Regions from separate parts of the Bradyrhizobium sp. GW821-FHT12B03 genome, predicted to be linked through region 1. Evidence: riboswitches for the same ligand, from Rfam matches in the RefSeq annotation. Region 1 holds a riboswitch; the other holds the start of a gene.
The links. Region 1 has a riboswitch for cobalamin ahead of AC1RUR_RS06255 (energy-coupling factor ABC transporter permease). Riboswitches for the same ligand answer to the same signal wherever they lie in the genome.
Positions count from the first base shown of each region.

Region 2: another riboswitch for cobalamin. It lies ahead of AC1RUR_RS28745 (TonB-dependent receptor); the one in region 1 lies ahead of AC1RUR_RS06255 (energy-coupling factor ABC transporter permease).

Region 1 covers NZ_JBXAQU010000002.1:481,549-495,695, forward strand. The annotation lists gene cobN (cobaltochelatase subunit CobN) at 1-3,171, shown strand, start outside; gene cobG (precorrin-3B synthase) at 3,168-4,331, shown strand; gene AC1RUR_RS06210 (precorrin-8X methylmutase) at 4,331-4,960, shown strand; gene AC1RUR_RS06215 (precorrin-2 C(20)-methyltransferase) at 4,963-5,694, shown strand; gene cobJ (precorrin-3B C(17)-methyltransferase) at 5,691-6,425, shown strand; gene AC1RUR_RS06225 (cobalt-precorrin-6A reductase) at 6,401-7,147, opposite strand; gene cbiE (precorrin-6y C5,15-methyltransferase (decarboxylating) subunit CbiE) at 7,146-8,327, shown strand; gene AC1RUR_RS06235 (cobalamin biosynthesis protein) at 8,324-8,692, shown strand; gene cobM (precorrin-4 C(11)-methyltransferase) at 8,689-9,471, shown strand; gene AC1RUR_RS06245 (cobyrinic acid a,c-diamide synthase CobB) at 9,471-10,781, shown strand; gene cobA (uroporphyrinogen-III C-methyltransferase) at 10,778-11,509, shown strand; cobalamin riboswitch at 11,555-11,774, shown strand; gene AC1RUR_RS06255 (energy-coupling factor ABC transporter permease) at 11,812-12,489, shown strand; gene cobF (precorrin-6A synthase (deacetylating)) at 12,536-13,285, shown strand; gene cobT (nicotinate-nucleotide--dimethylbenzimidazole phosphoribosyltransferase) at 13,296-14,147, shown strand, end outside.
Region 2 covers NZ_JBXAQU010000018.1:97,313-113,399, reverse strand. The annotation lists gene ilvD (dihydroxy-acid dehydratase) at 1-1,105, opposite strand, end outside; gene AC1RUR_RS28750 (hypothetical protein) at 2,375-2,956, opposite strand; gene AC1RUR_RS28745 (TonB-dependent receptor) at 3,031-5,262, opposite strand; cobalamin riboswitch at 5,377-5,591, opposite strand; gene AC1RUR_RS28740 (hypothetical protein) at 5,653-5,835, opposite strand; gene AC1RUR_RS28735 (hypothetical protein) at 5,989-6,246, opposite strand; gene AC1RUR_RS28730 (hypothetical protein) at 6,385-6,597, opposite strand; gene AC1RUR_RS28725 (hypothetical protein) at 6,752-6,928, opposite strand; gene AC1RUR_RS28720 (adenylate/guanylate cyclase domain-containing protein) at 7,033-8,769, opposite strand; gene AC1RUR_RS28715 (lytic transglycosylase domain-containing protein) at 9,093-11,279, shown strand; gene AC1RUR_RS28710 (hypothetical protein) at 11,791-11,982, opposite strand; gene AC1RUR_RS28705 (PAS domain S-box protein) at 13,098-15,362, shown strand; gene AC1RUR_RS28700 (response regulator transcription factor) at 15,359-16,030, shown strand.

The sequences.
Region 1 (14,147 bases):
CTCGTGGTGCTCTCGTACTCGGATTCCGATCTTGCCGCGTTTGCGGCCGGCTGGCGGCGAGGCCAGAGCAACCTGCCGTCGCTGCGGCTGGCTAATCTGGCGGAACTGCGCCATCCGCTCTCGGTCGACACCTATATCGAGCGCACGCTTTCGCAGGCGCGCGGCATCCTGGTTCGCCTGATCGGCGGTGAGTCCTATTGGCCCTACGGCCTCGCTGCGCTCCAGCAACTTGCGAAGGCGCGCGGCATCGTGCTCGCGGTGCTGCCGGCCGATGGCCGTGACGACACGCGGCTCGATGCGTATTCGACACTGCCGGTCTCGACGCTGCGGCGGCTCAAGGTGCTCTGCGACACCGGTGGTCCGGTCGCGGCACAAGCGGCGATCGCGCAGCTTGCGCTGGCATCGGGTCTTTATGCCGGGCCGGTCGTCGGCGAGATGACCGTGCCGGAAATGGGCTTCTATGATCCCGCGCGCGGCGTCATCGCTGCGATCCCGGACGGCGAGGGCAGGCCGCGCGCGCTGGTGACCTTCTATCGCTCGTACCTCACCGCCGCGGACACCGGCCCGGTCGACGCGCTGATTGCCACGCTGCGCGAGCGGGGATTTGACACGTACGGCGTGTTCGTCACCTCGCTGAAGGCTACGGGCGTTGCAGATTGGCTCCGAGACCATCTTGCGAAAAATCCGCCGGCCGCGATCGTCAATGCGACGGCGTTCTCGGCGATGGGCGATGATGGCACGACACCGTTCGACGCTGCGCCGTGCCCGGCGTTCCAGGTCGCGCTCTCCACGGCGCGGCGCGAGGACTGGGTGGAATCGCTGCGCGGCCTGTCGCCCGGCGACCTCGCCATGCATGTGGTGCTGCCCGAGGTCGATGGCCGCCTGTTCGCGGGCGTCGTGAGTTTCAAATCGGCCGCGGAACGTGATCCCGATCTGCAATTTTCGTATCTTGCCCATCGCGCGGATGAAGAGCGCGTGAAGGCCGTTGCTGCGCGTGTCGCCGCCTGGCGACGGCTTGCAGAGAAGCCGGCTAATGAGAAGCGGCTGGCGATCGTGCTCTCCAATTATCCGGGCCGTCCGCACCAGATAGCGCATGCGGTTGGTCTCGATGCGCTGGCTTCGGTCGAAGCGTTGGTGTCTGATCTTGCCGAGGCCGGCTTCGATGTCGCGCCGGTGCATGCACTCGGCGAGACGCTGCTCAGGCAGAATTTGATCTGGAGTGTTGCCGACTACTGCGCCGCGCTCTCACGCCTGCCGCAAACCTTGCAGCATGATCTCGCGCGAGCCTGGGGCACGCCTGAGAGCGATCCGGGCTGTCGTGACGGCGCATTCCACTTCGCCGCGATCCAATGCGGACAGTCGATCATCGCAGTTCAACCCGAGCGTGGCGATACGGCCGCGCGCGAGGCCGACTATCACGATCTCGCCCGCACGCCGCGCCATGCCTATGTCGCGTTCTATCTCTGGCTCCGGGGGCAGGGCGTCGATGCCGTCGTACACATGGGTGCGCACGGCACGCTGGAATGGCTGCCCGGAAAATCCGTGGCGCTGTCGTCGAGCTGCTGGCCGGAAGCCCTGATCGGCGATCTCCCTGTCATCTATCCCTTCATCGTCAACGACCCCGGCGAAGCCGCGCAGGCCAAGCGGCGCATCGGCGCCGTCACCATCGGCCATCTGCCGCCGCCGCTTGCGGCATCCGCTGTCCCCGAGGGCCTGCGTCGGCTCGAACAGCTCCTCGACGAATATTCGACCGCTGACGGTCTCGATCCCGCCCGGCGCCATCGGCTGATCGCTGCGATCCGCGACGAGGCGCGCGGGGCCGGTCTCGAAGACGATCTCGGTCTCGATGCATCGGCAGCGCCAGCCGAGGCGATCCCGCGGATCGATCGCTTCGTCTGCGATCTCAAGGAAAGCCAGTTCGGCGACGGCCTGCACGTGTTCGGCCGCGGCGCCTGCGGCGACGCAGAGCGGGACGCGTTGCGCGCCGCGCTTGCGGGCCGACGTGTCGCGCCGGGGCCATCGGGCTCGCCCTATCGCGGGCGCCAGGACGTGCTGCCGACCGGGCGCAATCTCTTTGCCGTCGATCCGCGCGCAGTGCCGACGCCGTCGGCGCATGCGCATGGTATCAAGCTCGCGGAAGAGCTGCTTCGCCGCCACTTGCAGGATCACGGCGACTGGCCAAACGGCCTCGTGGTCGATCTGTGGGGCTCGGCGACGATGCGCACCGCCGGCGAGGAATTCGCGATGGCGCTGCATCTGGCGGGGCTTGCGCCGCGCTGGGATCACGCCTCCGGCCGTGTGACCGGCTATGACATCATCGCGCCGGCCGAGCTGGGGCGGCCCCGCATCGACGTCACGCTGCGGGTGTCGGGCCTGTTTCGCGATGTCTTCTCCGGCCTCGCTCAGTTGTTCGAGGCGGCGGCCGAAGCGCTCGCCGCACGCGAGGAGGAGGGCGACGAGAACCCATATCGCCACCGTGCGTCCCGCGTGTTCGCGCCCCGCCCCGGGCACTACGGCGTCGGCCTCTCCGCGATTCCCGATGCCTTCACGCCTGAAACGCGTGACGCCGCGGGCGAAGCCTGGCTGTCGGCCTCGTCATGGGCGTTCTCAGCCGATGGCGAGATCAAGCCCGATCGCGCCGGTATCGAACAGCGGCTCGCATCGGCCGATGCCTTCGTTCACGTCCAGGACTTGCCGGAAACCGATCTTCTGCTCGCGGCCGACTATGCCGCGCATGAAGCCGGCGTCGCCGCGGCAGCCGCACATCTCGGTGCAATTGCGCCGTCGCTCTATCATCTCGACGCGACGCGTCCCGACCGGCCGCAGGCGCGGACGCTGACGGAAGAAATCTCGCGCGTGGTCCGCGCGCGCGCGGCCAATCCGGCCTGGATCGCCGGCATGATGCGCCATGGCTTTCGCGGCGCCGCCGAGATCACGGCGACGCTCGAACACATGGCCGCCTTCGCCCATCTCGCCGGTGCCGTGCCGCCGCATCTGTTCGATCTGTACTATGATGCGACGCTCGGCAACGACGACGTCCGCGCCTTCATGGCCCGCGAAAATCCTGCGGCGCTCGCCGCGATGGAGACGTGCTTCACCCGTCTGCATGAGGCTTCACTCTGGCGAACGCGTCGCAATTCGATCGCGGCGGCGCTCAAGGAGGCGTCATGAGTGCGGCCAGGGTCAAGGGCTGGTGTCCCGGCGCGCTGCGCCCGATGCAATCGGGCGACGGGCTCGTGGTGCGCGTGCGCCCGTTCGGCGGCCGACTCGACGCGGCGCAGATCTCCGGACTGGCGCGTCTGGCCGAACGCCACGGCAACGGCCTGATCGACGTCACCAGCCGCGCCAATCTCCAGATCAGAGGTGTCAGCGAAAGCAGCCACCGGCTGCTGCTCGACGGTCTTTCGCAGCTGGCGCTGCTCGATCCCGATGCCAACACCGAGTCCCGGCGCAACATCCTGGTGACGCCGTTCTGGCGCGCGGGCGACGAGACGCAGGCGCTCGCCGCCGAGCTCGAGGAGGCGCTGGAGAACAGTGTGCTCGCGCTTCCGACGAAATTCGGCTTTGCCATCGATGACGGCACTTCGCGCGTGCTCGCCGGCGATTCCGCGGATGTGCGGATCGAGCGCGATCGCGCCGGTGGACTGCTGGTGCGGGCCAATGGCGCCAGCCTCGGCCGTTCCGTCCAACGCGGCGAGGCTGTGACCGCCGCGCTCACGCTCGCAAATTGGTTCGTGACGTCAGGCGGTGCCAGGGACGGGCGAGGGCGGATGGCCGCGCATCTTGCCGCTGGCGCAGCCCTGCCCGACGCGCTACGCGGCGAGGCCGAGCCGGTGCCGATCATGGCTGCGGCGCGCCCTGGCCTCTATCCGCAAGGCGCGATGGTCGGCGTCGCATTCGGGCAGATGCCGCATGCGACGCTCAAACAGTTCGCCGGCTGCGGACATGCGCTGCGCATGACGCCGTGGCGGATGGTCTTAAGCGAAGACAAGCGGACGATGCCATCTACGGCCGGTCTCATCACCGAGGCTTACGATCCGGCGCTGCGCGTCATCGCCTGTAGCGGCGCGCCGCGCTGCCGTGAAGCGCATGCCGACACCCGCGCGCTGGCGGCGGCCCTTGCGCCGAACATCGGCGCGGCCGCGCGGCTTCACGTCTCCGGCTGTGCCAAGGGCTGCGCTCATTCCGGCGCGGCTGCGATCACGCTGGTCGCGACCGGCGCGGGCTTCGATCTCGTCCGCGGCGGTTCGACGCGCGACGAGCCCATCCTGCGCGGCCTGGATCGCGACGACATCGTCGGCAATCCCTCCATCCTGATGGGAGGGCACTGATGCCGCACACTTACGAAACCGACGGCGCGGCGATCTACCGGCAATCCTTTGCGACCATCCGAGCCGAAGCCGATCTTGCCCGCTTCACGCCCGATGAGGAGCAGGTCGTGGTGCGGATGATCCATGCCGCCGGCATGGTGGGCCTGGAAGCGCATATCCGCTTCACATCGGGCATGGCGAGTGCCGCGCGCGGGGCGTTGCAGAAGGGCGCGCCGATCCTGTGCGATGCGCGCATGGTCTCCGAGGGAATTACGCGCGCGCGGCTTCCCGCTGCCAATGCCGTCATCTGCACCCTCGGCGACGCCGCCGTTCCGGCGCTGGCGCAGTCCATGCGCAACACGCGCTCGGCTGCGGCGCTCGAGCTGTGGCGGCCGCATCTGGATGGCGCGATCGTCGCGATCGGCAACGCGCCGACCGCGCTGTTTCATCTCCTCAACATGCTCGAGGACCGTGATTGCCCGCGGCCCGCGGCGATCATCGGTTGCCCCGTCGGCTTCGTTGGTGCTGCCGAATCCAAGGCGGCGCTGATGGCCGATCTACCGGTGCCGGCGCTGACGGTCGAAGGCCGCCTCGGTGGTTCCGCGATCACCGTTGCCGCCGTGAACGCGCTGGCGAGCCGGAGCGAATGACGATGGGACGCATCATCTGCTGCGGTCTCGGCCCCGGTGATCCTGACATGATGAGCGTGCGCGCCGATCGCACCGTGCGCAGCGCGCAGCATGTCGCCTATTTCCGCAAGAAGGGCAGGCCGGGCCAGGCGCGGCGCATCGTCGAAGGAATGCTCGCTGCCGACGTCATCGAATATCCCATGGAATATCCTGTGACGACCGAGATCGCTTTCGACAGTGCGGAATATGTCCAGCTGCTCGCCGGCTTCTACGACGAATGGGCCGAGCGCCTGGCGCGGCTCTCACGCGCGGTCGACGTGGTCGTGCTCTGTGAGGGCGATCCCTATTTTTACGGCTCCTTCATGCATCTGCACACGCGCTTGCAGGGCCGCGTCGAGATCGAGGTGATCGCGGGCATCCCCGGCATGGTCGGCTGCTGGAACGGCGTCGGCCAGCCGATCGCGCTCGGCGACGACGTGACGACGGTGCTGATGGGCACGCTTGCCGAAGACGAGCTGGAACGCCGCATGCGAGACTCCGATGCGCTGGTCATCATGAAGACCGGCCGTAATCTGGCGAAGGTACGCCGCGCACTCGCGTCCGCCGGCCGGCTGGGCGATGCCTGGCTGGTCGAGCGCGGCACCATGCCGGGCGAGCGCATCGCGCGGCTCGCCGAGATCGATGTCGCTGACTGCCCCTATTTCGCGATCGTGCTCGTGCACGGCAAGGGCCGGCATCCGGACGCCGCCGAATGACGGGCACGCTGACGATCGCGGGCCTCGGCCCGGGCAGCGACGCGCTGGTGACGCCAGAGGTCTCCGCCGCGCTGGCTTCCGCAACCGACATCCTGGGCTATGCGCCCTATGTCGCGCGCGTGCTGCCGCGACCGGGACTCACGCTGCATTCATCGGATAACCGCGAGGAACTGCAACGCGCGCGCGAGGCCCTGCGGCTTGCGGCTGAAGGCGGTCAGGTCGTCATCGTCTCCTCCGGCGATCCAGGCGTCTTTGCCATGGCATCGGCCGTGTTCGAGGCGCTCGAACAGGCGCCGCAATATCAGGCGCTGCCGATCCGCGTGCTGCCCGGCATCACCGCGATGCTGGCGGCGGCCGCGCGCGCCGGCGCACCCCTCGGGCATGATTTCTGCGCGATCAACCTTTCCGACAATCTCAAGCCGTGGGCGCTGATCGAGAAGCGCTTGCGACTGGCGGCGGACGCTGATTTTGCCATCGCGCTGTACAATCCGCGTTCGGCGAGCCGGCCGGAAGGATTTGGCCGCGCGCTCGCGGTGCTGACGGAGGCCGGTTGTGGCGATCGGCTCGTGATCTTTGCGCGCGCGATCAGCGCATCCGACGAGATGATCGAGACCGTGGCGCTGAACAAGGCGACACCCGAGATGGCCGACATGCGCACGCTGGTGATCGTCGGCAATTCGCAGACGCGCCGCGTCGGCCGCTGGGTCTATGCGCCGAGGCAGGTGCGATGACCGAGCCACCGCATGATCTCGGCCACGCTCTCGACCCGCTGGCGCCCGGGCAACTCCGGCCGCGCGATCATGATCACGGGAAGGCCCAGCATGCGGGCCGCGTCGATCTTGGCGCGTGCGCCATCGCCGCCGGAATTGCGGGCGACGATCCATGTGATGCCGCGCGTGCGGAGCATCTCAAGCTCGCCGTCGATCGTGAACGGTCCGCGCGACACGATGACGTCAGCAGGGAAGGGCAGCGGCGCTTCGGGCGGATCGACGAAGCGCAATGTGTAGGCGTGCTGCGGTTCGGCCGCAAACGGTGCGATATGCTGGCGGCCGATGGCGAGGAATACGTTTGCCGGGCTTTCCGGAAGCGCGGTCGCCGCAGCGTTGACGTCGGCAACTTCGATCCATTGGTCGACGGGCGTCCTCGTCCAGGGCGCGCGTTCCAGCGCGATCAAAGGCGTGGCGGTCTGCACGCACGCTTCAACCGCATTGCGGCTCATCTCGGCGGCGAAGGGATGCGTCGCGTCGATCACGTGCGTGATGCCTTCTTGGCGGATATAGTCCGCAAGCCCGCTCGCGCCGCCGAAGCCGCCGATGCGGGTCGGCAGCGGCTGATCGGCGGGCGCGCGGGTGCGACCGCCATAGGAATAGACGGCCTCAAGCCCTGCACGCGCGATCGCCGCTGCGAGCAAGCTCGCATCGGCTGTTCCGCCCAGAATGAGGGCGCGATTCATGGTTGATCCCTGGCTGACCATCATCGGTATCGGCGAAGATGGCCTTGCCGGGCTGTCGGAGGCAAGCCGAAAGGCGCTCGCCAAGGCAGAAACTGTCTTCGGCGGCGAGCGTCATCTTGCGCTTGCCGAAGTGGATGGTCGCGGCCGCCCGTGGCCGGTGCCGTTTGACGTAGACATCGTGATGAGTTGCCGCGGCCGGCCGACCGTGGTGCTGGCCTCCGGCGATCCGTTCTGGCATGGCGCTGGCGCAAGCTTGGCCGAGAGGCTCTATGGTGACGAATGGATTGCGTATCCGGCTCCCTCGACATTCTCGCTCGTTGCTGCGCGGCTTGGCTGGCGTCTCGAATCGGTCGCGTGCCTTGGACTTCATGCCGCACCATTCGAACGGTTGGTGCCGCATCTGGCGAAAAACGCGCGCATCATCTGTCTGGTGCGTGACGCAACGGCGGTCAGTGATCTCGCGAAATGGCTGACCGACCGCGGATGGGGGCCTTCACTCTTGTGGACTCTCGCTGCGCTTGGCGGTCCGCGCGAGAGCATCGACCAGCATCGCGCCGACCACTTTGTCAATGATCTCACTGAAAAGCTGATTGCGGTGGCATTGCAGGCGAGGGGAGCTCAGGGCATTCACCGCAGCTCGGGACTTTCAGACGATCTCTTTGTCCACGATGGCCAGATCACCAAGCGGCCGGTGCGCGCGCTCGCGCTCTCGGCGCTGGCGCCGCGCCCGGGTGAGCGGCTGTGGGACATCGGAGCCGGCTCTGGCTCGATCTCGATCGAGTGGGCGCTGTGCGGCGGGACCGCGACCGCAATCGAGGCGCGCGAGGATCGCGCGGATAACGTGCGCCGCAATGCAGCGGCGTTCGGGCTGACGCATCGGATTACTGCTGTCACAGCGAGGGCACCCGAAGCTCTTGCGGGGCTGGAGTCGCCGGACGCCGTCTTCATCGGCGGTGGTCTCGATGGCGCGATGTTCGATGCCATCTGGTCGCTGCTTCCGCGGGGTGCGCGGCTGGTTGCTCATTCAGTCACGCTGGAAACGGAAGCGCTGCTCGGCGAGCTGCACCAGCGTCATGGTGGCGAATTGATGCGGGTCGAGATCGCCCATGCCGGCCCGCTCGGCCGCTATCGATCCTGGGAGGCGGCGCGGCCCGTGGTGCAGTGGAGTGCGGTCCGATGAAGGTCGCCGGGCTCGGATTCAAGAAGGATGTCACGCTGGCTTCGCTGCGTGAGGCGCTCGTGGCGGCCGGCGGTCCCGCAGGCCTCGGCGCGGTGGCGACTATCAGCGACAAGGCCGACGCGGAAGCGCTACAACAGCTCGCGCGCGAATGTGGTGTGCCGATCAAGGCTGTTCCGGCCGACGTGCTGTCTAGCATCGATACGCCGACGCAGTCGAAGCTAGTTACGGAGAAGTTCGGCACGGGATCGGTCGCCGAAGCGGCCGCACTCGCAGCGGCGGGGCCGCATGCGCGGTTGATTGCGACTCGGGCGGTCTCGCAGGATCGTACCGCGACCGCGGCAATCGCGGAAGGAGACGGCGCATGACGGTGCATTTCATCGGCGCCGGGCCTGGCGCCCCCGATCTGCTGACGTTGCGCGGGCGCGACCTGATCGCGGCCTGCCCGGTCTGCCTCTATGCAGGTTCGTTGGTGCCCGAGGGCGTGCTGGCGCATTGCCCGCCGGGCGCGCGCATCGTCAACACCGCGCCGTTGTCACTTGATGAGATCATCGCGGAGATCGCCGCTGCGCATGCGGATGGCAAGGACGTTGCGCGGCTGCATTCCGGTGACCTCTCGATCTGGTCGGCGATGGGCGAGCAGCTCCGTCGTCTCCGCGCGCTCGGCATTCCCTATGCGGTGACGCCGGGCGTGCCGTCTTTCGCCGCTGCTGCGGCCGCGCTGGAGGCGGAGCTAACGCTGCCCGGTCTGGCCCAGACCGTGGTGCTGACGCGCACGCCGGGCCGCGCCAGCGCGATGCCCGAGGGCGAGAAGCTCGCCGCCTTCGCTGCGACTGGCGCAGTGCTCGCGATCCATCTGTCGATCCATCTGCTCGACAAGGTCATCGCCGAGCTGATGCCGCACTACGGCGCGGACTGCCCAGTCGCGATCGTCTGGCGCGCGAGCTGGCCGGACCAGCGTATCGTCCGCGCCACGCTGGCAACGCTCGATGCGGCTGTCGGCACCGAGATGGAGCGCGCCGCGCTCATTCTGATCGGCAAGACGCTGGGTTCGGCTCATTTTGACGAGAGCCGCCTCTATGCTGCCGATTACGACCGCCGCTATCGGCCTGTTGGCGCCGAGCCGCGCTTTCCGGAGGGGGCGTGATGCCCGCAAGCCTCGTCATCTCTGCGCCGGCCTCCGGCGTCGGCAAGACGACGCTGACGCTGGCGCTCGCCCGCGCCTGGCGCAATCGCGGCTTGAATGTGCAGTGCTTCAAGAGCGGGCCCGACTATATCGATCCTGCATTCCATGCCGCAGCGACGGGCCGCGCTTCCGTGAACGTCGATAGTTGGGCGATGGATCGCGGTGGAATCGCGCATCTCGTCAGCCGCGGTGCGGATGCCGATGTCGTGCTCGCCGAGGGCTCGATGGGCCTGTTCGACGGCGTCGCCGCGCGCGGTGTCTCGGGCACCGGTGCCACCGCCGATATCGCGGAGACGCTGGGCTGGCCGGTGGTTTTGGTGATCGATCCCTCCGGACAGGCGCAGACGGCGGCGGCAATCGCGGCGGGTCTTCGCGACTATCGCCCCGGCGTGCGCCTCGCTGGTGTCGTGCTCAACCGCGTCGCCAGCCCGCGCCATGAAGATCTCGTGCGGCGCGCGCTTGTTGATGCCGGCATCGCCGTGTTCGGCGCGCTGCCGCGTCATGCCGAGATCAACCTGCCGAAGCGGCATCTTGGCCTGGTACAGGCCGAGGAGCAGGCCGAGATCGGCAAGCTGATCGACGAGGCCGCGCGCTTCGTCGCCGAGCATGTCGATCTCGACGCGGTGCTGCGATCGGCTGCCAGCTGGTCGCCGCAACCTGCCGCGAACAGTCTTAATGTGACGCCGCCGGGCCAGCGTATTGCGCTTGCCCGTGATGCCGCGTTCTCCTTCGTCTATCCGCATATGCTGGAAGCCTGGCGCGCGGCGGGCGCCGAGATCGTTTCGTTCTCGCCGCTCGCCGATGAAGCGCCCGACGCGCGCGCCGATGTCTGCTGGCTGCCGGGCGGGTATCCCGAACTTCACGCGGGCAAGATCGCGGCGAATGCGCACTTTTGCAGCGGCTTGCGTGCCTTCGCCGAGGCGCGACCGGTGCATGGCGAATGCGGAGGGTATATGGTGCTGGGCGCAGGCCTCACCGACGCTGATGGCGTTCGTCACGAAATGGCTGGCCTGCTCGGCCTGGAGACGAGCTTCGCCAAACGCCGCATGCACCTGGGCTATCGTCTGGCCGCGCTCGCAGAGCCAATGCCGGGACATCACCCCGGCGCGCGCCTGCGCGGCCATGAGTTCCACTATTCGACCATTCTGGCCCAGCCCGATACGCCGCTCGCGGTCGTGCACGACGCGACCGGTACGGTCATCGCCGAGACCGGTTCGCGCCGGGGCAATGCCACCGGCACGTTCTTCCATCTGATCGCGGAGGACCGGTGAGCGGTTTTGTCTCCTTCATCTCCGCCGGTCCCGGCGATCCCGAGCTCCTCACGGTGAAGGGCGCCGCGCGGCTGCGCGAGGCCGACGTCGTGCTCTATGACGACCTCGCCTCCGGCGCGATCCTCGACCTCGCCCGGCCCGGCGCCAATCTCGTAGCGGTCGGGAAGCGGGCCGGGCGGCCCTCGACCAAGCAGCATCACGTCAACCGCCTGCTGGTCGACTATGCCGCGACTGGCGCGCGCGTGGTGCGGCTGAAGTCGGGCGATGCCGGCATCTTCGGCCGGCTCGAGGAGGAGCTCGCGACGCTGCGCGAAGCCGGCATCGGCTACGAAATCGTGCCCGGCGTCACCTCGGCCTGCGTGGCCGCTGCGCAAGCCGGCATCCCCCTGACCCGGCGCCACACCTCGCGCCGGGTGCAGTTCGTGACCGGGGCCGACGTCACCGGCGAGCTGCCGCAGAACCTGAACTGGGCGGCGCTGGCCGATCCGGAGGCGACGACCGTGGTCTATATGGGCCGGCGTACCTTTCCGGCGCTTGCCGCAAAATTGATTGCGCACGGCCTCGCGCCTACGACCCCGGCGCTGTTCGCCGAATCCCTCGGCCGGCCCGACGAGCGGCTGGTCCGCACCACCATTGTCGAGCTTGCCGAGCAGCTTGCGCGGGGCGGGGCGGCCTCGACGGCCGCCGTGATCCTGTTTGGCGCACTGGCGGGGGACTATCCGTCATGACGGCCACCTCCGCCGTTCGGCCCTTGACGCCCGGCTGGCGAAAGGGGCACACAGGACGGGCATGGTGCTCGAGGTGGCGCAAAGCGCCGGAGCATAATCGGGAATGGGGATGGGCGGACCCAGTTGTGGCGCCCAAAACCCCAGCCGCCCCCGCGACTGTAAGCGGTGAGGGGCTCCAATCAGCCACTGGGCCGCAAGGTCCGGGAAGGCCGGAGATCCCCAGTGAACCGCGAGCCAGGAGACCGGCCGTGCGTGTTTTGAGGCCAAGGCCGTCGGGTGTGACGGCAGGAAGGAACTGAACCATGCATATCGAACCCGGCGTCGTATCGGGCGCCAAGCTCGTATTGAGTTACGCAACCGGCATCGCCGTCGGCGGCGTTGCGTTGAAGCTCGCGGTCGAGACCGTGCGCGAGCAGGGCATCACGTCGTTCGCGGCGCGGACGCTCGCCACCACGGGCCTCGTGTTCGTCTTCTTCGAGATCCTGCCGCACTTCCCGGTCGGCGTCTCCGAGGTGCACTTCATCCTCGGCTCGACCTTGTTCCTGCTGTTCGGCGCTGCGCCCACGGCCTTCGGCCTTGCATTCGGACTGCTGTTCCAGGGCATCTTCTTCGAGCCGCCCGATCTGCCGCAATTCGGCATGAACGTCACGACGCTGCTGGTGCCGCTGTTCGGGATCCAGGCGATTGCCACGCGGATCATTGCCCGCAACACCGCCTATGTCGATCTGAGCTATCGCCAGGCGCTGGCGCTGTCGACGACCTACCAGGCCGGCGTCATCGCCTGGGTTGCGTTCTGGGCGCTCTATGGCTCCGGCTTCGGTGCGACCAACCTCGTCAACATCGCGACCTTCGCGGCCTCTTATGCGCTCGTCATCGTGATCGAGCCGCTGGCCGACCTCGGCGTGCTGGCGCTGGCGAAGTCGCTGCGCGGCGTCACCGCGCCCGGCCTCGTCACCCCGCGTTTGCATAACGCGGCCTGAGAGACAAGCGAACGGGCGGCCGTGATGGCCGCCCTTCGCGCTCACGATGCTCACGCTCTCCCTGATAGGCATCGGTTGCGGCGATCCCGAGCAGCTCACGCGCGCCGCGATTAGCGCAATCAATGCGGCTGATCTCGTCCTGATCCCTCGCAAGGGGACGACGAAGTCCGATCTGGCAGATTTGCGACGGACGATCTGCGCGGATGTGCTGACCAGCGACACCACGCGCATCGCCGAGTTCGATCTTCCCGTGCGCGACGCGGGCGAGGCGGACTACCGCAAGGGTGTGGACGATTGGCATGATGCGGTCGCCGCGACCTGGTCGCAGACGATCGCAAGCCATCTCGAAGGTGACGGCAGGGTCGCGCTGCTGATCTGGGGCGATCCCTCGCTCTACGATTCCTCGCTGCGCATCGCGCGGCGGCTCGATCCCTTGCCTGATATCGAGGTCGTGCCCGGCATCACCTCGATCCAGACGCTGTGCGCGGCGCATGCGCTGCCGCTCAACGACATCGGCGAGCCCTTTCTGGTTACGACAGGCCGCCGCTTGCGGGAAGGCGGGTGGCCGCAGGGTGTCGATACCGTGGTGGTGATGCTCGACGGCGGCACCGCATTCCAGTCGCTCGATCCCGCCGGGCTTCATATCTGGTGGGGCGCCTATCTCGGCATGCCCGATCAGATCATCATGTCCGGCGTCCTTACTGAAGTTGGCCCGCACATTGTCGCCCTCCGGCAGGAGGCGCGCGAGCGGAATGGCTGGATCATGGACAGCTACATTCTCAAGCGCAGGCCGTAAGCGAGGCAGCATGCTCCCCGAATGGGTCACCACAAAGTGCGCCGAGATATCCGTCGTCCATCGCGAGGCGGCGATCGTGCGGCAGGCGCAACTGACAAAGCCGACTGGCGCACTCGGCCGGCTCGAGCAGCTCGCGATCGAGCTCGCCGGCCTGCAAGCGACCGAGCAGCCCCGCGCGGCGCGCGTGCCGATCATCATCTTCGCCGGCGATCACGGCATTGTCGCGCAGGGCGTATCGGCCTATCCGCAGGAAGTGACCATCGCGATGATGGCGAATTTTGCCTCCGGCGGTGCCGCGATCTCGGTGTTGGCGCGTGAGCTCGGCTCCAGGCTCGAAGTCGTCGATGCCGGCACGCTGGCACAGGAGGCGATGCCGGGCATCATCACCGACAAGCCGCGCAATGGCACCCGCGATTTCAGCGTCGAGGCTGCGCTTACGCCCGCGGAGCTGGCGTTTGCTTTCGAAGCTGGCCAGCGCGCGGTCGCGCGCGCGGCGGCTAGCCAGCCCGATCTTCTGATCTTCGGCGAGATGGGCATCGGCAACACCACGACGTCGGCAGCGATCGCGGCGAGTCTGCTCGGTGTGAGCGCCGAGGAAATCGCGGGCAGCGGCACCGGCGTCGATGCCGCCGGCCGTGCGCACAAGGCGCGCGTGATCGATGCCGCGATTGCGCGTCACGGCGTTGCGGGTGCGTCGCCCGAAAAGATCCTGTGCGCCGTCGGCGGCCTCGAAATTGCGGCGATTTGCGGCGCCATCATTGCGGCTGCGCAAGCCCGCATCCCCGTGCTGATTGACGGCTTCATCGTCTCGGTTGCAGCGCTGGCAGCCGCGCGCCTCAATCCGTCGTGCCAGCCGTTCCAG
Region 2 (16,087 bases), on a different contig from region 1:
CCTGGTGCGGATTCCACTTCACGCTCTTGAGGTTTTCGGCGATCGTTCGACCGGTGACCGTAATGCAGTCGCCGTGGAGAAATCCGTTGTCGAGCAGCGTCTTCATCAGAAGCGGGATGCCACCTACTTCAAACATGTCTTTGGCGACATAACGGCCACCCGGCTTCAAATCCGCGACATAAGGTGTCTTTTTGAAGATTTCGGCGACGTCGAACAGGTCGAACTTGATGCCGCACTCATGTGCGATTGCCGGCAGGTGCAATGCAGCATTGGTCGAGCCACCGGAAGCCGCAACCACGGCGGCGGCATTCTCCAGCGCCTTGCGGGTGACGATGTCGCGCGGCCGGATGTTCTGGGCGATCAGGTCCATCACCGTCTCGCCCGCGGTCATGCAGAACGCGTCGCGGATTTCATACGGTGCCGGGGCACCGGCGGAGTAAGGCAGCGCCAGGCCAATCGCCTCGGAGACAGTCGCCATGGTGTTGGCGGTGAACTGGGCGCCGCAAGCGCCCGCCGAGGGGCATGCCACGCGCTCGATTTCGTCGAGGTCCTCGTCCGACATGGCGCCGACCGAGTGCTTGCCGACGGCTTCGAACATGTCCTGCACGGTGACCTGCTGCCCGCGGAAATTGCCGGGCAGGATCGAGCCGCCATAGATGAAGATCGAGGGCACGTTGAGGCGCACCATCGCCATCATCATGCCCGGCAGCGACTTGTCGCAGCCGGCAAGGCCGACGAGCGCGTCATAGGCATGACCGCGCACGGTCAGTTCGACGGAATCGGCGATGCATTCGCGCGACGGCAGCGAGGAGCGCATGCCGTCATGCCCCATGGCGATGCCGTCGGTGACGGTGATGGTGCAGAATTCGCGGGGCGTACCGCCAGCGGACGCCACGCCCTTCTTCACCGCCTGCGCCTGGCGCATCAGGGAGATGTTGCAGGGAGCGGCCTCGTTCCAGCACGAGGCGACGCCGACGAAAGGCTGATGGATCTGCTCGGTGGTCAGACCCATGGCGTAGAAGTAGGAGCGATGGGGCGCGCGCGAGGGGCCTTCCGTCACGTGACGGCTCGGCAGCCTCTGCTTGATGTTGGTCTTCGCGTCCATCGCAAACCAGTTTCCCCGGCCAACCCTTTCAGACCCGAAAAATCAGACCCAAGATTTGAATCGACCTTGGGATTTTCCGTCGCCTTGAGGACCGCCGCTGCCCCTGAAACATTAGAGAGATTTTATTCATGTTCGGGTGTGGCTAAAAAGCGGCGGTGATGCGAACTGGCGGTGATGAGGGTTAAATCCGCTGAGACTGTTGCGAAGACAGCACAATCGTTACCGGGAAGACACGAGGTTCGCTTACTGAGATACCCTCATCAAGCGGACGATCCACAACTCCAGGTTTTGTGAGCGCATATTGCGCCAAACTTTCCCTCAACCGCCACGCGCACACAAGTGAGTCGGTACGACTCTCCACTCGTCGACCACTCCTCCTCGTGCCCCGGCTCTGCAGCGCACCGCCGTGCCGGACGATGCTTCGCATCGCCGGGGAGACGCTGCGCTGCGTCCGGGGCACGAGGTGCAATTCGTTTCGCATCCATTCTCGATCACAGACATGCGTTCGCAGCCTCGCGGCGCATTTCGCCCGAGCTTTGCTTGATCTCTCCACCCTCATAACCAAGAGGGCGCAGGGAAGGCCGGGTGCTGACCTCGCACCCGCGGTCCGCTGCGCGAAAAGCGCACGCAGAAAAACCGCACAGCAGCATACAGGTGGTGCCGATCACTCGGCCTTCCCTGCGCGATGGTCGGACGGCTTATGCCGTGCTCTCCCGGGAGCCGAACTTTCCTTCTGGCCTCCCTCGCCCCGCGAATTGACGATGCTGTCCGCCCGGTTGGGCTCGCACACACCTCCGCGAAAGCTTGACCGTAGCAACGACGGCCAGGACCACACGGTTTTGCCGTACGCACGGCCCGCCCTATCGCCGCAGTTTTCCCGGCCCTGTCGACGAAGCCGGAAACTTACAGACGAGACGAACCTGACAGCGCCGCTCGTCCGCACGCGGCCGCGAGCTCACAGGGACTACCCGCCCTGCCCGCACCTTTCGTGCCGACGCTGCCGCGTCCACCGCAAGCCCGGCTCGCGAACAAGACGACCACATGATCGCCCCTCAAGGATGAGCCGGGATGGGCGACACATACGCCATTTCCGAATTTCGGTAAAGTGGAATATTTTCGCGGCAGCGGCTTGACAGCTTCGCGGGTGTTTTGCCCGTCGGGCAAGATCTCGCAGCCCGGATGGAGCGCAGCGTAATCCGGGGTTCTCACCTCGCTGAAAAACCTTCCCGGATCGCGCTGCGCTCCATCCGGGCTACGCGAGAGGACCGCTCAGGCCGACATCGCTCCCTTGCGCCCGAACGGCGCAAGCAGGCGGACGATCTCGCAGGCGGCGACGAGGCCGGCGAGCCAGACGGCGCTGGTCAGTCCGATCCGCGCCACGATGGAAGCGGTGAAGGCGCCCTCTCCGCCCAAGGTCGGCGTCGCGGCGAGCAGCACGAGCTCGTAGGCCGCGTAGGCGGCGATGAACGTGATCGCCAGCATCAGCGGGGTTCGGCCCTGCGGCAGCGCACGGAGCACTGCGGACGACACGGCGGTCGCGACCAGCGCAGCGGCGCCGATGACGAGCCCCCAGCCAATCGTGCTGCCGTCGATCGGATAGTGCAGCGCGCCGAAGCCGATGCTCTGGTTCACCAGCCATGCGCCGGTGACGACGAGCAGCGCAGGACGCAGCGGCAGCATTGCCGCCGCAACGACGGCGAAGGCCGCAAACGGCGTCGCGCAGGCCAGCGCGAAGCTCGCCAGTGCGCATGACACCGTGAGCAGCGCAAAGCCGAACATCGGCGCAAGGCGCGGCGCGACCGGATGAAGCCGGAAGCGGTCGGCGTGAGACGGCAGGATGCTGAGAGCCATGGGTGATCTCCTTCTTTTCGAATTCTAGTCCATTTGAGAGCCTGTGACAGCCCTCATCGCGGTCAGAGCCTTGATCAGAAATTGGCGCCGGCCTTGAGCAGATAAGTGCGGCCGGGCAGCGGATAGGCGCTGAAGCGGCCGTCCGTAAACGTGCTTGCGATCGCGTAGTCGTAGTAGAGCGCGTTCAGCAGGTTGTTGACGCTCAGCGACCAGAAATAGCGCTCGTATTGACCGCTGAGCTTGAGGTCGATCGTGCCATTGGCAGGGATCGGCCTCTGTGTCGCCGCCTGGTCGTTGTCCATGCGCCGCTCGCTCCAGAAGCGCGCGGTGGCGTCGAGCACCACATAGTTCTGCCAGATGTTCCAGGTGAGGCCTACACTCGCGGTGTAGCGCGACACCAGCGGCACGTCGTTGCCGGCCCAGACGCCCTCGCGGAACACGGCCCGTGTATAGGCCATGCCGGAGCGCAGCAGCAGAGAGTCGTTGACGCGATAGGACACACCGGTCTCCGAGCCGTAACGGCGGGTCGGATCGAGATTGGTGTTGTAGAACAGGATCGGACTGAAGTGGATCTCGTTGGTGAGGTCCATCAGGTAGACACTGCTCTGCAGCTGCAGCCCGCCCCCTCTGATGCGCAGCCCGCCCTCGACATCCTGCGAGGTCTGGGTCTTGAGCCGGAAGGTCTGCGGGACCGGATTGAAGAAGGGGTCGAATGAAGGGCCTGATGACACCCGCTCGTCGACGTCAGGTGTGCGGAACGCACGCGCAGCGCGACCGAACAGCGAGACCATGTCATTGAGGCGATGCTCGGCGCCGAGGTGCAGCGCATACTGAGTTTCATCGCTCCGGAGCGGGAGCGCACCGATGTCGGCATTGAATGGAGCTGCCGGGTCGAAATTGTCGCGCGCCGAGAGACTGATGGTCTGCACCCGCGCGCCGTAGGAGATGTCGGTCATGGGCGCCACACCCAATGTGTGCTGAAAATAGCCCGCAACCGTCTGCTGCCTGAGATCGTAATTGTGCCAGGGAGCGAGCCCCTGGCCGGCGCCGCGGTTCTGCTGAAAGCTCGCATCGTAATAGTCGAGGCCGGTCAACAGCTGCGACGGCATCCCCTGCAGCGAGCCCTTCACGCTGAGCCGCGGCGTAATCGACCATGTCGTCAGGTCGGCATCGACATAGGTCGACGTGAAGAACGCGGGAACCGGCGCCGGACTGGAGAAGAACGCGCTCTGCTGCTTCTTGTCGCGCGCGCCGCCGTCCACGATGAGATCGACGCCGTTGACCAGGGTTTTTGTGAAGCCCGCTGTCGCGCCAAGGCCCTGCTGGTTGGCGTAGTTGAAGGGTGTGCTGGTTCCCCGTCGGCTGGTCGCGAGCTCGTCGACGCCGATGGACGGATCGACGGCGCGGCCGCCCGGCAGCCGCAGCTCCTGATTGTCGCCGGTCACGGTGAAGAAGGCAGTCAGGCCGGGCGTGTTATAGTTCAGATTGCCGACGCCGTTCTCCTGGACATAGCGATTGTTGTCGCGGTAGCCGTCTGTCTTGACGGCATTGCCGTGAAACGAGGTCGACCACGGGCCGGAATTGAGCGACGTCGAGACATTGCCAAGCCTGGTGTTGAACGACCCGAATCCGGCCTCGATGCGCGCGGCAACGGGCGGCCCGCCGACGCCGTTCCTGGTGACGATGTTGATTACGCCGCCCACCGCATTGTCCCCATAGAGCACCGCGCCGGCATTGCCGCGCGTGATCTCGATACGCTCAATGGAGTTGAGCGGGATAGTGGACAGGTCCACCTGCGCGATGTCGATGTCATTCAGCCGCCGCCCGTTGATCAGCACCAGCGAATTGGCGGTGGCAAACGCACCGAAGCCGCGCAGGTCGACGCTGGTCTTCGCGCCGACCTGGCCGCCATAGAGCGTCGTGATCTGGGCGCCCGGCACTTGCGTCGCGATGATCTCGGCAAGAGTCTGCGAGGGCGCATGTGCGATGTCCGCGGCCGTGATGACGGTTGTGGCAGCCCCGACAATGCCTCCGTCGCTGGCGACCACCTTGCCGCCGGAGCCGGTTGCGCCGGCTCCATTGGCTGGCGGCGCTCCGCTCGCGGCTCGCCGCCTCGTCGTGTCGCCATCGCCGATCGCCCGGGCGCGCGTGCGGTTCTGATCGTCGGACCTGGTCACTTCGACCGGCGGCAGCTGCTCGGCAGCGGCTTGCTGCGCGAAGGCGGTGGGAAGATCGATCGAACAGAGGGAAACGGCAGCAACGATGCCGGCGTTAAAGCGCCTGGCGGCAAAGACAGTACGGGACACGGTTGTAACCTCGGTATGACGTCAGTGGCACGTCACAGCGAACGAGGTTCCAAGGCGGAGCGATCGATTGCTCCGGTGAAGCCAATGCCTGTACTCCCCGACCGACATCTTCGCGTGTGACCACGGCTGACGGCAGGTCTCCTGGCTCGCGGGTCGTTACCTCTACGTCGCCTTCCCAGGACCGAGATTCCCAGTGGCATATGACGAAAGATTCACCGCTTACAGTTGCGGGGGCAGCCGTGGCGTTGGGAAAATCCCGGCGTCGGGACAATCTCGCACCACGTTCCCTTTTGATCTCCGTGAGGAGAACCGTCGCCGATCAAACTAGGGGCGAGCATATGGAGAGTCAATCGACCGGTGGAACGATGAGCTCCAGCGCAAGGCAGACAATCAGGAAGGCTTCCGCGCCGCGCGCGTCGTGACCACCGCCCGCTCGCCGGCATCGACGAGCTGACCGATGCCGGTCCGGCCTGCGAGCGCGCAGCGGATGATGTTCTCGGCGACCGACCTGCGGAACCCATGGTCCTCGCCTGCGGGCCGATTGCGGCAAATCCGATCCAGCGCCAGCTTCATGTTGATCCGTGTACGGGTGTCGAAATGCTCACTGATCATTCGCCCGGCCCCGCTACGTGACGTTGGAGATGGTGGGGCGGAAACGTCCGACGAAACGCCCGGGTTCCGAAACCGGATCGAGCAACGTGCCGGCCGGCTACGCCCGCCCTCTTGCTACGCCCGCCCTCTTGGGCGCTGCGCCTGGGCCCAGGCCACAGTGACATCGCGCGGCGGGATGTCGATGCGCCTGATCGGCGTCAATTCGCCCGAGGCGGAGACGATCGCGGTCTCCTCGCGGCGACAGCGCGGGCACACGAAGCGGACCTCGCTCGGGGACGCCGACCAGCTCGAGCGTTTGACGTTGGCCGCCATCGGCCATGCGTCGCACTGCGAGCATGACACCAGAAACCGGCCGGGATCGAGCATACCCATTCCATCGGACTCCGCGTCCTGCCTGCTCCTACCAATGATGTGTCAGGTAAATCGTTCCGGTGCCCCAACACCGCCAGTTCCTCGCCGCCCAAGCGGCCGGCGATCCCAGCCCTCCGCTTCTGCCAAACCGCCGGCCGCTCAGTGAGCGCCCTTGAGCGTGCAGGACGTGGTGCAGGTGACCGTGTTGCCGTGGTCGCACGCCTTGCAGGCGGCGACGCACTGCTTCAGGTCGCGGGAATTGTAGGAGCTGTAGTTCCGCACCGGGCAGGCTGCGGTCGAGCCCGTGATGTCCTGCTCCTGGTTACAGGCCGCAGTCATGAGCGCGAGAATGAGAACCGCAACAACACGCATGGGACTGCCCCGTAAGAACACCGGCAAAGCAATATCCGCGAGACGCGCTGCATCGCAGCAGGCCTCGGCATTCCCAAAGCGAGCCATCGCGAATCGCGACGCTCACTCCCTGGAAGGATGCGTGCCAAATGTTAAGAACGGATTGCAGTTGCCCTCAGGCCGCAGCCCGGGTCGCAACCGCGGCCCGAGTCTCGCTCGCCAGCTGGTAATAGTGCTCGGCGAGCTTGAGATAGAATTCACGCTTGCTGCTGTCGGTAGCGAGCTTGGCGATCAGCTCGCATTCGGCCGTGAGCGTCTCGAACCGTTCCAGCCTGTCCTCAAGTTCTGTCATCGGCGTGTCCCCATCAAACGCCTCAAGGACGACAAACCTAGGCCCGGGAAATAGGTCACGGCGAACATCGTTATCGAGTAGAATCAAATTTCCCGCGCGGCGGCTTACTTCTGCTCCGGCCGCCAGGCGCCGTCCCACCCCTCCTCCGGCGGATTGGCCTCGAACTGCGCGATCCGGGCGAGCAGCGTGCGCGAGGGACCATCGCCGGGGACGGCTTCGAGCGCCGCGTTGAAGGCGGCGCTGGCCTCGTCGAAGCGGCGGGCGCGGTAGGCGGCAAGGCCTTCGGCGTAGTGCGTGCGCAAGCTGGCCTGCGCGGCGGTGAGCGCGCCGGCCCTCGCCATCACCTCGAAGACCACCTGCGGCGCGCTCTGGCCGGCGACCGCGAGGCAATCGATCTCGCGCAGCGCGAGGCGGTCACCGATCGCATCCGCCGTCGCTTGCGAGATCAGGATACGGGTGCCGTAGATCTTGTTGACGGCCTCGAGCCGCGAGGCGAGGTTCACGGCATCGCCCATCACGGTGAAGCTCATCATCAGCTCGGAGCCGATGCTGCCGGTGAGGACCTCGCCGGTGGCGATGCCGATGCGCAGGTCGCACGGCACGGGCATGGCGCGGATGCCGAGCAGGTCAGGCAATTGCTTCTGGAGCGCCGGCACCTGGTCGGCCATGTCGATGGCGGCACCGGCGGCCAGCAGTGCCGGCTCGTCCTCCTCGATGAAGGGCGGGCCCCAATAGGCCATGATGGCGTCGCCGATATATTTGTCGATGACGCCGCGATTGCTCCTGATCGGGACCGACATCACCGTGAAATAGTGGTTCATCACCTTGACGAGGCCGCGCGGGGTCATGCCCTCGCTCATCGAGGTGAAGCCGCTCATGTCGCAGAACATGATGGTCATCACCCGGCGCTGGCCGTCGATGGCGACCTCCGGCCGGTCGATCAGGCCCTGCACCACCTTGGGATCGATGTAGCGGCCAAAGGTCTCGCGGATGCGCTCATTGTGCCGGAGCTGCTCGATCATGCGGTTGAAGGCGGCCGCGAGCTCGCCGATCTCGTCCTGGGTCGAGACGGCGATGGTCTTGTCGAAGCGACCCGCCTCGACCTCGCGGGTGCCGGCCAGTAACAGCCGCACCGGCCGCGTGATGCCGCCGGACACCAGCAGCGCAAAGGCAAATCCGACGACCGCCGCAAGCAAGGTCACGATGCCCGACACGATGATCGCCTGCCGCTGGTGACCGATCACCTGCGACGTCGAGACGAAGACCTGCTTGAGCATGTCGGCGCGGATCGCATCGATCTTCTGGTTGAACTGGTCGCGGATCGCGTCGATATGCTCAAGCGTGCCGCGCGCCTCCGGCATCTGCTTGGCATCGACCTGCGTGAGGAGCTTTGCGTGGTCCTCGTTCATGTCGCGGCGCAGCTCGCTGACGGCGGTTTCGATGCGGATCTCGATCCGCGCCAGCGCGGCGTTGTCGGACGGCGTCCTGGGATCGTCGATGATCGCGTTGACGAGCGTGCGCGCGCTCTCCGCCTCCTCCTCGATCCTGCGGTCCGCCTCCTCGAACTCGCGCAGGCGCGCCGCATAGGCCTCCTCGTCCGAGGACGCCTGCATCCTCATCATGATCATCCGCCGCAGCGCGACCGACCGCTCCAGCGAGCGGATATTGGCGCGCGCCAAGTGCCCGTAGGCCGGGATGTAGCGGTTGGTCAGCTCGTCCAGGAGGACGCCGACCTTGCTCGACATCACCATCGACAGGATCGAGGTGACCAGCATCAGGACGATCAGTCCGAGCGCGATACCGACGATCTTGCGCCGGATCGACTGGTTGAAAAGCGGCATAGGTGCGGGGCAAAGGCTGAAAGGACCGATTGGGAACTCAATACACCGGATTTCGGCCCGGGAACACGCGCAATCTGGCCTTCGCGACGCTCCGAGCCGTGCGCAACCGTCGCGCGAGCCTTATTCGTTAACAAAAGGTTAAAAGACCCGTTCTATTCCCCGTTGCAAGAGTTCCCGCGCTCCATCCGTATTTTGCCGCATTGTTGCGACAGCGTGACAAATGCGAAACGATGCCGTGGCATCGTTTTCGATGTCATTTTGATTCTCGAGCCGCATGTTGTCGCGGATTTTGGTTTGTACTGGTTTCGCAGGGGGACCACGGAATGAACCAGTGCCTACGCTCGCTCGCGTGTGTCGTTGCCATGGCCGCTTTGGCCTTTCTCCCCACTGAGTTGGCAGCAAAGAGCAGTCACAAGCCGTCCGCGTCGAAGAAGACGCATGAGGCAAAGGCCGGCAAGCAGCGCCATGCCGCGGCCAAATCACGCCACGGCAAGCATGCCGAGGCCAAGCGCAAGTCGAAGACGCAGGACGACGAGCCGTCAGACAAACCGGCAGCCCCGCCGCTGACCGGCGATCTCGCCGCGCTGAAGGACGCGATCGATCTCGCGCGCAAGGGCAAGACCGAGGATGCGAGCGCGGCGCGCGACCGCATCGCTGACCCCGCCGGGCAAAAGCTCGCCGACTGGTTCATGCTGCGCCACTCCGAGAGCACCGCGAATTTCAAGCGCTATGCCGGCTTCCTCGCCGCCAATCCGGACTGGCCCAGCAGCGCGCTTCTGCGCCGGCGCGCCGAGGCGCGGCTGTGGCAGGAGAAGACCGACGCGGCCACCGTGCACAAATTCACCATGGACCGCCCGACCAGCGCCAAGGGCAAGTTCGCGCTCGCGCGCGTGCTGATCACCGAAGGCGACAGCGACAGGGCTGCCCGTCTCGTGCGTGACGCGTGGCGGACCGACGAATTGTCCGAGCGTAGCGAGGAGGACGCCTACGAGGCGTTCCGCGACCTCCTGACGGCCGACGATCATCGCGCCCGCATGGACAAGCGGCTCGGCGCCAAGGACTATGCCGGCGCAAGGCGCGCGGCAAAACGGCTCGGCGAGGATGCGCTCGCGATCGTCAAGGCCTGCGCCGCCGTCACCGGCAAGGCCAACAAGGCCAAGGACTATCTCGATGACGTCTCCGCCGAGGCGCGCCGCGATCTCGGCTATGTGCTGTGCCGCGCGCAATGGCATCTCCAGAAAGACCGCATCGACGATGCGGCCGAGGTGATCCTGGCGGCCGCGCCCGACACCATGGCGGCGCAGGACACCGACGCCTGGTGGCGCGAGCGCCGTCTGCTGGCACGCAAACTGCTCGACCAGGGTAAGTTCAAAACGGCTTACGACGTTGTGCGCGCGGCGGCCGTGCCGGCGATGGAGGTCTATCGCGTCGACCATCACTTCATGTGCGGCTGGATCGCGCTGCGCTATCTCGACGATCCCGGGACGGCAATGATGCACTTCGCCGCGATCGACGAAGGCTCGGCCAATCCGCTTGCGCTGTCGCGCGCCAATTACTGGCGCGGCCGTGCCGCCGAAGCGATGGGCGCGGCGGCCGACGCGCGCCAGAGCTATCGGGCGGCGGCGCGCTATCCGACCGCCTATTACGGCCAGCTCGCCCGCGCAAAGCTCGGCCTCGACCGCATCGAGCTGCGTCCGCCCTCGCCCGTGCTGGCGGCGGCCGACACGCCAGCCTCGGACGAGCGCGTGCGCGCCGCCGACATGCTCTACGGCATCGGCGAGCGCGACACGGTGTTGTACTACGCCGAGGATTTCGCCAAGGAGAGCACCGACGTCGCCGCCCTCGAAGGCCTCGGCGAGCTGGCCGGGCGGCGCAACGATGCCCGCGTGATGCTGGAGGTGGGCAAGTCGGCGCTGGCGCGCGGGCTTGCGCTCGACCATTACGCCTTCCCGACCATCGGCATTCCCGAGCACAAGCAGGTGGCGCCGGCGATCGAGACCAGCATGATCTATTCGGTCGCCCGCACCGAAAGCTCTTTCGACCAGCGTGACAAGTCGCCCGCCAATGCGGTCGGCCTGATGCAGGTCACGCCGGAAGCGGGCCGCGACACCGCAAGGCGCTTCGGCCTGACCTATGACTGGGACAGGATGGTTTCCGATCCCGTCTACAACACGCAGATGGGCGCGGCCGAGCTCAGCGCGCTGCTGTCGGAATATCGCGGCAACCAGATCATGACCTTCGCCGGCTACAACGCCGGCCGTGGCCGTGTCCGCGAATGGGTGCAGGCGCGCGGCGACCCCAGGGATCCCAATATCGATCCGGTCGACTGGGTCGAGCGCATCCCGCTGTCGGAGACGCGCAACTACGTCCAGCGCGTGATGGAGAACGTGCTTGTGTACCGCGCGCGGTTCGATGGCAGCAGCGTGGTCGCCGGCAAGAGCGATGCGCGCGTGGTGACGCAAGACGCGAGCGCCGCGGCAACGCCCGCGAGTCTTGTGGGCGGGGATTGATCCCTGGAATCGCCGGGTGGGTTAGCGAAGCGCAACCCACCACTTTTGTCGTGGCGGGCACGTCTGCCGCTAACCCACCCTCCCTGGTCGACGCTCCGGGGCTGGACAGGGCGCCTTCCAGGTCGCGGTGGCTGCCGCCCAAACGGGCTCTGCTAGCCGTCACCGCCTTCGACCATAGTCGGGTCGTGAGCGCCCCGAAATGCGTTGGTCAATGCCAGCGAGAAAGTCCACATCTGCAACGTGGAGCTCCAGCACGAGACCGCACCGAGGACTGCGAGGACAGCGCCCGTGCTGCGGGCGACGACCGCAATGTTGTTTGCCTGCGTCGCGGCGAGGCCCGGCATCGACCACTCCATCATCCGCGTCGCGAACTCGTTTCGGTGATAGCAATCGTAGCCACAGTACCGGCGCTGCGTCCGCATATGTCGGATATAGCCGGATCGGAGTCGCTGCGAGCAGGTGCTGCACACAGCCTCGCGCGACGGCGGCTCATGATTGACAAACGCGAACCTCATGAAGCCGCCCTCGCGCGAACCTTCCGCTCCGCCAGGGCCTCGTAAAACAACACGTAGCATTCATAGTCGCAGTAAGGCAGATGCGTCCCGATCTCGCGCAGATAGCTGCCGCCGCGCTCGCAGCACTGCATGCAGTAGGTCTGCCGGAATGGCCTCCAGTCGTTCACCGGTACGAGCGCGAATTTCATGTGGCACCTCCCAATGCGAAGCAATAGACGGTATCCAGCGGAGAGAGCGCAGGCGGTGGCGCGCAAAGATGATTCCGGCCGTCGGGATTATCCCTGTTCCGCTCCACCTTCTGAGACGGGACCAGGATGTATTTGCCGTCTTCCCTGCGCCGCGCAAAGATCTTGCCGTCCTCGTACCTGATCTCGGTAGGGTAGCAGTCTGCGCTGTTGCAGCAGCTGTGCGCCGGATTATCCGGCATATGCCAGGTCGAATAAAACCTTTCGTGCAGAGCCTGATCCTGAGGAGGATGGTGTCGATGGGCGGTACCTTGTCCCGCCTCCTGCGCCTGGGCTGCCGCAGCGAGGCCAGGAAGGAGAACGCTCGAGAAGAGAAGCTTCCAAGACCGGTTCAACGCGCAGCCTCCTGGATCAGAACGACCGAACAGCGCAGCTCCCGCCGATCTCACGCCAGCTGCATCCGGAACAACCATCGGCGGTCGCGTTCGCTGCGCGTCCGGAAACGATCGAGGCACTTCCTGGAGCAGATCGCGGTTCGCGAGGAATAGTAACGGATCAGCCCGAACTTCCGGCCGCAGACGGCACAGCCATTGTCCGAAGGACGACGCTCAGGGTGTTCGGGCTTACCGCACATCGTTCTCTCCCTCGTGTTGCCTGCGCTCTTGCTCGTTCGATTCCTTCGACCTCAGACGGGTAGTGAATTACCAGGATTGCGGCTGCGTCGTCGCGGTGCGTGCAATGGCCGCGCACCGGCCCTTCCCGATTGGTTGTGAGGCTATTCCGCCGGCAATGAAGCGCTCAATTGTACGGAGGTAAATGACCGACATGACTAGGGATGCGGGAGCTATACCTAGGTTTGTCCCGTAGTTGCCCGAGGTCATGCGGCGGCGCGTTCGCAACGAGGCGGCGCAGACCTCGCCAATTGCACGGTGACCGCGAAACCTGGGTCGGCATGACCGCGCTCGATGCACCACCCATGAACGGCGCCGCAACTGCAAATTCGATGGCGTGTCATCGTTCGACCGCCGCCAATCCAGCTCCGGGTCGGAAAGAATTGCCCACGCTGCTGCAACGTGCTCTATTTGTGTTCGCCGCAGGGAGCGCCGGGACCGTCTGCGATGAAGCTAGGCCGGGCAGCGACATTCGGAACGCTAGCCGCGCAGTTCATCCTGGGCTGCGTCGGATTGGCGGTGGTGACTGCGGCCTGCTTTTTCCTCCAGGTCGGGCTCGCAGCGACCGCCTTCTGCTATCTTGTGGTGATCCTGCTGTTCGCACTCACGGACAGCTTCCTGGCCTCCGGTCTCCTGACCCTCCTCGCAGTCGCTGCGCTCGCCTATTTTTCGGCCCCGCCCCTCTTTGATTTCCAGATCTCCGATCCGCGGGATCGGCTGGTGATCCTTCCGTTCCTTCTCGCATGCCTGGTCGGGTCTGGGTTGATCCAGCAGTGCCGCAGTGAACGGCAAGCCGTCTCGGCCAAGCAGAGGCCGGAATACGGCGATGCAGGCTTGCGCGCAGCAGTCAGGCAATGGCAGCAAGTCTTCGAGCACAATCCGGTCATGTACTTCATGGTCGATCCGGCCGGAGCCGTAGTGAACGTGAACACGTACGGCGCCGCACAGCTGGGCTATAGGGCGTCGGAATTGATCGGCCAATCGGTGATGGACGTGTTTTTCGAGCAGGACCGCGACTTCGTCCGCCAGTGTGTCGCGCTGTGCCTCGAGACCGTCGATCAGCCCCACACATGGGAAATCCGAAAATTGCGAAAAGACGGCTCGGTCCTGTGGGTGCGCGAGAACGCCAAGGCCATGTTGCGCGCCGATGGCAGACCGGTCGTGCTGATCGCCTGCGAAAATGTCACCGAGCGCAAGGAAGCGGAGAACGCATTGCGGCAGAGCGAGGCCTACCTCGCCCAGGCACAGGAACTGAGCCGCACCGGCAGCTTCGGTTGGAGAGCCGCGACCGGCGAGATCACCTGGTCGAAAGAGACGTTTCGGATCTTCCAATGCGACGAGGCGGCGATGCCGTCGATCCCGTTCATGCTCCAACGCATCCATCCGGAGGACCGGCTCGCCGTGGAACAGGTCACGGGTCGGGCCGCGCGCGAAGGCCGAGATTTCGATCACGAATACCGGCTCGTGATGCCCGACGGCTCCGTGAAATACGTCCGTGCGGTGGCCCGCGCCACGCGAGATGAAGGCGGGGCCACGGAGTTCGTTGGCTCGGTGACCGACATCACGGCGGCCAAGGAGGCAGAACGAAGGTTCCGTGAAAGCGAGCAGCGCTTTCGCGACTATGCCGAAACCGCGTCCGACTGGTTCTGGGAGACCGGACCGGACCATCGCGTCACCCAAATCTCCGAACATTCCGAGACCGCCGGCATGGCCCCTTCCGGGGTGGTCGGGCTTGCACGCTGGGACATCGCTCCCGACGCTGAGACCGAACCGCAAAAGTGGCAGGAGCATCGCGCGGCACTCGATGCTCACGTACCGTTTCGCGATCTGGTGTATCGGAGCAAAGACCGGAACGGGCAGCCGATCTACGTTCGCACCAGCGGCAAACCGTTCGTCGACACCAACGGCAATTTCCTCGGCTATCGTGGCGTCTGCACCGATGTGACCGCAGCCATCCGGGCCGACCAGGCTGAAGAGGCGCTGCGCAAGGCGCAAGCCGAGCTCGCCCATGTGACGCGCGTCACGACGCTCGGCGAGCTGACCGCCTCGATTGCCCATGAAGTCAACCAGCCCCTCGCCGCGGTGATCGCCAACGCCGATGCCTGCATCGGCTGGCTCCAGCGCAGTCCGCCCGATCTCAAGGCGGCGCGCCGATCGGTGGAGTGGATCATCGAAGACGGCAACCGCGCCAGCGAGGTGATCCGTCACGTCCGGGCGCTCGCCAAGAAAGCCGACATCGAGATGGTGCCGCTCGACGCCAACGGGGTCGTCAGGGAGGCCGTCGCGCTCGTTCAGCGTGAGATGGCCAGCCACGCCATATCGGTGCGAATGGAGCTGTCGTCACAGCTGCCCAGGATTTTCGGCGATCGAATCCAATTGCAACAGGTCCTGATCAACCTGATGATGAACGCGATTGAGGCTATGGAGGGTATCGTTGATCGTCCACGCGAGCTGGCGATCCGCTCGGGCGCGGACGGAAACGGAGCGGTGCTGGTGACCGTGATGGACCGCGGCCCCGGCATCCGTGAAGACGCCATCGACCGGATGTTCATGCCATTCTTCACCACGAAGTCCGGCGGTATGGGCATGGGGCTGTCGATCTGTCGTTCCATTGTCGAGGCCCATGGCGGACGGCTTTCGGCGTCGCCCAATCAGGGCCGAGGCGCGACATTTCAGATCAAGCTGCCCTTGCATCAAGAGGAAGCATCGTGACAGAGCGCGCCAAGCCTTTCCCGCCTCAGGCGAACGACGATCAGCCGATCGTCTTCATCGTCGACGATGATCCGTCAATGCGCCGGGCGCTCACCAATCTCTTTGAGTCGGTCGGCCTCAGGGTCGAGGCATTTGGTTCGGCGCCGCAGATCCTGCAAAGAAAACCGCCGGAAGTCCCCAGTTGCCTGGTACTTGACATCCGTCTGCCGGGACTGAGCGGCCTTGACCTCCAGGCCGACCTCGCCAGCGCAAACATCCACACACCGATCATTTTCATCACCGGTCATGGCGATATCCCCATGACCGTACGGGCCATGAAGAGCGGCGCCGTCGACTTCCTGACCAAGCCGGTACGCGACCAGGACATTCTCGACGCGGTTCAGGCCGCGATCGAGCGGGATCGCAAGCGCCGCAACCTCGATAAGACGGTTTCGAATGTCAGATCCCGCTTCGAGTCCCTCACCCCGCGAGAGCGAGACGTCTTGTCGCTGGTTACGTCCGGCCTGATGAACAAGCAGGTGGCCGCCGAGCTGGGACTGGCCGAAATCACCGTCAAGATCTATCGCGGCCAGATCATGCGGAAGATGGGAGCGAAGTCGCTCGCGGACCTGGTGAGAATGGCCGAGGCGCTGGGGATTCAGCGCGCCAAGCCCGACATACAAACCTAAGTATGCTTCCAAATCCTGCCCGGCAGGCTCACGTTACGCATCGCCGCAGTGCGTCAG